2 regions of the Isoptericola sp. NPDC055063 genome follow, and region 1 is predicted to be linked to the other one. Evidence: riboswitches for the same ligand, from Rfam matches in the RefSeq annotation. Region 1 holds a riboswitch; the other holds the start of a gene.
What was found. Region 1 has a riboswitch for S-adenosylmethionine ahead of ACWF41_RS07105 (aminotransferase class V-fold PLP-dependent enzyme). Riboswitches for the same ligand answer to the same signal wherever they lie in the genome.

Region 1 (3,392 bases):
GAGCACACCCGCACCCGCCTACGTTCGATTCCCGAGGTCGTTCGTCCGACGGAAGGAGCCCCGATGGGACTGGGAGACAAGGCCAAGCACCTCGCCGAGGAGGCCGAGGGCAAGGTCAAGGAAGCAGCGGGCAAGCTCACCGACGACGAGAAGAAAGAGGCCGAGGGCAAGGCCCAGCAGGCCAGTGCGAACCTCAAGCAGGCGGGGGACGACGCGAAGGACGCGTTCAAGGGCTGACCGACTGCGGGCGACGGGGTGCCACCTGCACGGTGGCACCCCGTCGTCGTCCCCGGGCCCCGGCCTGGCGCCGGGGGGACCCGTCAGAGCTCGTCGGGCAGGCAGCCGAACGCCTCGTCCGCGCCGAGCGCGGCGGTGGCGAGCAGCCCCTCGAGACCGGAGCCGTCGGGCACGGGCCGCGGGTCGTCGACCACGACCCACAGACCGTCCACCACGTCGTACTGCGCCTGCGGGCCCTCGGTGACGAGCGCGCCGACGGCGGCGACGAGCCGCTCGACCTCCTCGCCCGCGGTGCCCAGGCCCACCGACGCGCGCACGGCGCCGGCGTCGAACCCGAGCCGCCCGAGCAGCGGGTGCGCGCAGAACCGTCCGTCGCGCACGCCGATGCCGTGCTCGGCCGACAGGTACGCGGCGACCAGGCCCGGGTCGTAGCCCGTGACGGTGAACGTCACCACGCCCACCGGGTCGACGGCGTCGTCCCACACGTGCACGACCTCGACGCGGTCGACGGCGCCCAGCCCCTCCACGAGCCGACGGCGCAGGGCGTCCTCGTGCTCGACGGCCGCCACCGCGTCCAGCGCGGCGAGCTCCTCGCACGCGGCCGCGAGCGCCACGGCGCCGACGACGTTGGGCGAGCCGGCCTCGTGCCGGGCGGGGCCCTCGTGCCAGTCGGTGCTCGTGGTGCGCACGCGCCGCACGGCGCCGCCGCCCGCGAGGTAGGGCGTGCCGGCGTCGAGCCAGTCGCGCCGCCCGACCAGGGCGCCCGCGCCGAACGGGGCGTACGTCTTGTGCCCGGAGAAGGCGACGTAGTCGACGCCGGTGTCCGCGAGGGAGAAGCGGCGGTGCGGCACCAGCTGCGCGCCGTCGAGCACGACCCGCGCACCCGCCCCGTGGGCCGCGGCGACGACGTCGGCCACCGGCAGCGCCTCGCCCGTGACGTTGGACGCGCCGGTGAGGGCGAGGAGCGCGTACGGGCGGCCGGTGGCCACCCCGGCGGACAGCTCCTCCTCGATCTCCGCGAGCGTGGCGGCCACGGACGGCCCGCCCGTCACGACGGTGGCGTCCGTGACGCGCTGCCAGGGCAGCAGGTTGGCGTGGTGCTCGATGTCGAGCACGAGGACGCGGCCGGGCTCGCCCGTCACCGGGTCGGCGGGCACGCAGCCCGCGAGCAGGTTGAGCGAGTCCGTGGTGTTGCGGGTGACGATCGTGAGGTCGTCGTCGCGGGCGCCGACGAACGCGCCGATCGTGCGACGGGCGGTCTCGTAGAGCGCCGTGGAGACCTGCGACAGGTAGCCGGCGCCGCGGTGCACGCTGGCGTACAGCGGCAGGACGCGGTTCACGCGGTCGGCGACGGCCTGCAGGGCCGGGGCCGACGCCGCGACGTCGAGGTTGGCGTACGGCACCCGGCGGCCGTCCACGAGCGGGACGAGCGTGTCCGCGCCCACGACGGGCAGGACGGGCGCGACGTCGTGCACGGGCGGGGCGATGGGCGCCGGGGCGGGCGCGGTGGCGAGAGTGGTCATGCGTGGTCCTCCTCGGTGGTGCCGGGGAGGTGACTCCCCGCGCTTGCCCGCGCGCCGGACGACGCGGGGCCAGGTCGTCACCCGGGGCACCCCGCCGCGAGAGGAGGGTTGCCGGCCAGCGAGCCGGGGCTTCGCGCTGGCACTCATGACCTGCCGCCCATGGTGCGTGCGCTCCAGGACACGGTCAAGCGGAGGGGCCGCCCTTCTCACGATGCGGTCGCGTGAGAAGGTGGCCGCATGCCCGACCGCACCGTTCCCGCCTCCGGCGCGCCCGCGGACGGCCCGCTCGACCGGCTCGGTCGTGCCGTCGACGCCGGAGACGCCTACGCGGCCCGTAACGCAGCCCGTGACGCAGCCCGGTCGACGACGGGCGACGCCGCGGCCGACGCGCTCGACCTGCTCGGCCACCGCGCCGCCGCCGGCTCCGCGCTCGCCACGGAGCTGCTGGTGGAGCAGCTGGACGAGTCGGGCGTCGTGCAGCGGTTCGTGCGCAGCTCGCTGCTCGACGAGACGGCCGTCGACGACGTCAGCCAGGACGTGCTCATCTCCGTGGCCACGTCCATCCGGTCGTTCGCGGGCGGGTCGCGCGTCACGACGTGGGTGCACGGCATCGTCCGCCACCGGGTGGTGGACCACCTGCGCCGCCAACGGGCCACGACGACCCTGCCGGACGACGACGTCGGCCCCTCCGAGCGGATGAGCTCGCTGCTGGCCACCCGCGCCACGGTGCGCGACGCGCTCGCCGCCCTGCCCGAGCTCTACCGCGAGCCCGTCACGCTGCGGGACATCGAGGGCCTGCCGTACGCCGACGTGGCCGAGCGGCTCGGGCGCAGCGTCCCCGCCGTGAAGTCGCAGATCTCCCGGGGCCGCGCCCTCGTGGCGGCGGCGCTCGGGGGCGTGCCCTGATGGCCGGGCCGACCGGCGACCGGCACCTCGGCCGCTACCGCGTGGGCGAGGTGATCGGCGCGGGGTCGTTCGCCACCGTGCACCGCGCCGTCGACGAGCGGCTCGACGACGTCGTCGTGGTCAAGGTGCTCGCGGAGAACCACAGCCTCAACCCGGAGATCCGCGAGCGGTTCATCGCCGAGGGGCGCGCGCTGCGGCGGGTCGCGAGCCCGCACGTCGTGGCCGTGCACGACATCGGCGAGAGCGACCGGCAGCAGCCGTACCTGGTGCTGGAGCACGCCGACCGCGGCACGCTGGCGCAGCGCGTCGACGCGCTGCGCGCCGAGGGCTGGACCGCGTCGCCGGCCGACGTGCTGGCCGTCGCGCGCGGGCTCGCGGCGGCGGTCGAGGCCGTGCACGCCGCGCAGCTCGTGCACCGCGACCTCAGCCCCGGCAACGTGCTGCTGCGCACCAGCCCGGACGGCCCCGCCGACGGGGCGGCGACGTCCGTCGTGCGGGCCGACGAACGGCTCGTCGTGGCCGACCTCGGCATGTGCAAGGACCTGGCGCGCAGCTCCGGGCTGACGGTCGCGGGCGGCACGGAGGGCTTCCGGCCGCCCGAGCAGGGCGGCCCCGGCACCGTCGACACCCGCGCCGACCTGTGGGCGATGTCCGCGCTGATCACCTGGCTCACCGAGGGTGCCGACCTGCCGCGCGCCCTGACCACCGCGCTGGGGCGCAGCCTCG
Region 2 (3,392 bases), on a different contig from region 1:
GAAACGCCGCGGCGGGGGTGGGGCTGGTCGATGTGGTGGACATGAGCACTCCTGAGGTCGGGCTCCGCGTGTCAGACGGCGGGAGCCTGGGTCGGGATGCTCGGTACCCACGGCCTTCTGGCCAGGTCCGCGCCGTCCGACGGGTCGTCGGAGGGCGCCGGTCCGCCGAGGTGCACACCCTCGAGCAGGTCCAGAGCGGGACGGTACTTGTTGAACGTGTACACGTGGATGCCGGGGGCGCCGGCGTCGAGCACGCGCTGGGCGAGCTCGACGGCGCGCGCCGTCCCGTAGGCGTGCTGCGCCTCCGGGTCCGGCAGGGCGTCGAGCGCGTCCAGCAGGTGCCGGGGCGCGACGACGCCGGTGAGCTCCTCGACGCGACGGAGCCGGCGCGGCTCGGTCGTGGGCAGCTGCCCGGCGAGGATCGGGATCGTCACCCCGGCCGCGCGGGCCTCGGCGACGAAGTCGGTGTAGGAGTCGGCCTCGTAGAACAGCTGCGTGATGGCGAAGCTCGCTCCCGCGTCCTGCTTCTCCTTGAGGCGCCGGACCTCCTGGGCCCGGGTGGTGCCCGCCTGGACGTTGCCGTCGACGAACGTCGCGACGGCGATCGTCAGCGGGCGGGCGGCGCCGCGCAGCGCCGCTCCCGGGTCGCTGGCGCAGCGGCGGGCCTCGACCTCGCGCAGCAGCTGCACGAGCTCGATCGAGGACGCGACGCCGTCGGCGGGCGGCGCCCAGTCCGGCTGGTCCTTCGGCGGGTCGCCCCGCAGGGCGAGGAAGGCGCGGGTGCCGGCGTCGAGGAAGTCGTCGATGACGGCCGAGACGTCCTCGCGGTGGGCGCCCACGCAGGTCAGGTGGGCCACGGGCAGGACGGGCGTGCCTTCGAGCAGCGTCGCGACGACCTGCCGTGCGGTCGCCCGGTCACCGCCGCCCGCGCCGTACGTCACGGACACGAAGTCGGGGCGCGCGGCCACGAGCCGGCGCGCCGTCTCCCAGAACTTGGGGGCGGCGTCCGGCCGGCGCGGCGGCATGAGCTCGAACGAGATCGTCGGGCGTGCCGGCAGCGCCGGGGTGGGCGAAAGGGATGCCTCTGCGACCATGCGTCACTCCATCGATCCTGGCGTGAGCACCTTCGTCCTCGGGAGGCTTCCGTCGGAGAACGGGTTGCTGCGGCGTCGTCGAGCCAGGACTCTCGGCCGCTCTGGATGGCTGGACCTCGATCGTACGCACCATCCGCGATGCGGGCGAAGGCGCGACCGACTGATGAGACGACGGCGGGGTGACGCCCCTGATCAGGGCACCAGCACGACCTTGCCGCCCGCGTGCCCGGACTCGACGAGCTCGTGCGCGCGGGCCGCGTCGGCCAGCGGCAGCACGGCGCCGACGGTGGTGGTGAGGTCGCCGCGGGCGAGGGCGGCGACGACGTCGGCGAGCTCGCCCGCGTCCCGCTCGGATCTGTAGCTGGCCGTCACACCGAGGTCGGCCGCGGTGTCGTCGGCGATCGTGACGATCCGGTCGGTGCCGCCGCGCAGGGCGATCGAGTCGGGCAGGACGCCCGCGCCCGTCGTGTCGAGGACGGCGTCCACGCCGTCAGGCGCGAGCGACCGGACGCGCTCGACCAGGCCCGCGCCGTACGTGGTCGGCGTCGCGCCGAGCGCGGCGACGCGGTCCTGATTCCGCGCGGACGCCGTCCCGATCACGCGGGCGCCGCGGCGCACCGCGAGCTGGGTGGCCAGCGCGCCCACCGCGCCCGACGCCCCGTGCACCAGCAGCGTCTCGCCCGCCCGCGCGCCGAGCAGGCGCAGCACGCGCGTCGCGGTTTCCGCCGCCACGGGGAGCGTGACGGCGTCGGTCGCGGCGAGGCCATCGGGGACGCGCGCGAAGACTCTTGTGAGGGCGAGCTCCGCGTAGCCGCCGCCGACGGCGAAGCCCACCACCCGGTCGCCCGGCGCGACGCCGGTCGCGCCGTCGCCGAGCGTGTCCACCACCCCCGCGACCTCGAGGCCGAGCACGACCGGTGCGGTCGGCTCCGGCGAGCCCGTCGTCCCGGCGCGGGACTTCACGTCCCAGCCGTTGACCGCCGCCGCCTCCACGCGGACGCGCACCTGCCCCGGCCCGGGCTGCGGCGCCGGCACCTCCGCCGGGTGCAGCACCTGCGGGCCGCCGAACCTCTCGAACACCATCGCGCGCACGTCGTCCTCCTCCGGTGGGTCGATCGTCCCCCGCGCGGGCTCGGGTGGCCAGCGTCGCGGCGCGCGTCCCTGGTCTCGCCGTCCGTCGGGGGTGCCAGGGGTCGACGAGGGTCGACGCGTCCGGGCCGTCGGATCCCTCGGTCCACTCGAACAGGACCTCGAGGTCAGGTGAGGCGGCGGCCGGCGTCCGCGTCGGCATACGGGCTGAGCGTCCGGGCCGCGGAGGAGTCGAGGAAGGAGATACCGACGTCGGTCAGCCCTCGGACCCAGGGCGGGGGCGCATCGAGGAAGCGGTGCCCCCGGCCGCTCCAGACCATCAGCCAGGGCAGGACGGCCGAGACGTACAGGGCGTCGCCGTCCGAGGACTCGTAAACGCAGGAGGAGTGGATGCTGGAGTCGGTGACGGGTCGGAACCGCGCCGCCGAGGGCAGCGACGCGGCGACGACGGCGTCCCAGGTCCCGGCGTGCGCGGCCTCGCGGGCGGGGCCGAGCGACCAGGCGGGTGTGCGGTGGCTCCCGATGACGACGGCGAGGCAGCGGTTGAGGACGTCACCGGGATGCGGGCCGATCGGTCGCGCGGTCGGCCGCGCTCGAGGGGCGTGCCGTGTGCCAGGCCGTCCTCGACGGATCGTCGTCGGGGGCGACGGCCAGGTCCTCCCGCAGACCCTCGACGAAGGCGGTGGCCCAGCGTTCGTCCCATGCTCTGCTGGCGATGACTCGAGCGAGCACGTCCCGGGGCACGAGGCCGAGCGCGGAGACCTCGCTCAGGGCGTTGAGCTGCGCCTCCAGGGCCCGCTCGTCGTCCTCCAGGGAGATCGCGACCTCGAGGGCGCGCGAGAGTGCGGCCGCACGCGTGGGGTCGATGCCCACCGCAAGCCAGTCGGTGACCTTCTCCGCGGCGAGGTCGCGCGATTCGGAGGTCGGTGATGAGAGTCCCGCGGCGAGCTCCCGGACGTCGTGCGCGTCGAGTGTCATCGATGGGTTCTCCTCGCGGTGAGCGGGTGGGGCGGGACGGGCTCCGTCACAGGCGGAGCCTGCCGCGTCGCACGCCCGCCACGATCGACCAGGGCGCGCTCGATCTGCGCGTACAGGTCGTCGTCGGTCGCCATGATGTAGGCGCCTTTCACGGATTCCTCCTCAGGTCGTCGATGGTGCGACGGGTGATCTCGTGGGCGCTGCGTCCAGCCCGTCTAGAGCGCGGCACGA

Region 2: it holds a riboswitch for S-adenosylmethionine, as region 1 does, so the genes downstream of both, ACWF41_RS20705 (methylenetetrahydrofolate reductase) here and ACWF41_RS07105 (aminotransferase class V-fold PLP-dependent enzyme) in region 1, are expected to answer to the same signal.

Annotation. Positions count from the first base shown of each region.
Region 1 is NZ_JBSGUW010000004.1:305,234-308,625, forward strand. It holds gene ACWF41_RS07100 (CsbD family protein) at 64-237, shown strand; gene ACWF41_RS07105 (aminotransferase class V-fold PLP-dependent enzyme) at 321-1,760, opposite strand; SAM riboswitch class IV at 1,795-1,911, opposite strand; gene ACWF41_RS07110 (RNA polymerase sigma factor) at 1,998-2,666, shown strand; gene ACWF41_RS07115 (protein kinase domain-containing protein) at 2,666-3,392, shown strand, end outside.
Region 2 is NZ_JBSGUW010000022.1:2,811-6,202, reverse strand. It holds gene metE (5-methyltetrahydropteroyltriglutamate--homocysteine S-methyltransferase) at 1-43, opposite strand, end outside; gene ACWF41_RS20705 (methylenetetrahydrofolate reductase) at 72-1,094, opposite strand; SAM riboswitch class I at 1,100-1,206, opposite strand; gene ACWF41_RS20700 (NADP-dependent oxidoreductase) at 1,287-2,177, opposite strand; gene ACWF41_RS20695 (hypothetical protein) at 2,736-3,161, opposite strand; gene ACWF41_RS20690 (hypothetical protein) at 3,377-3,392, opposite strand, start outside.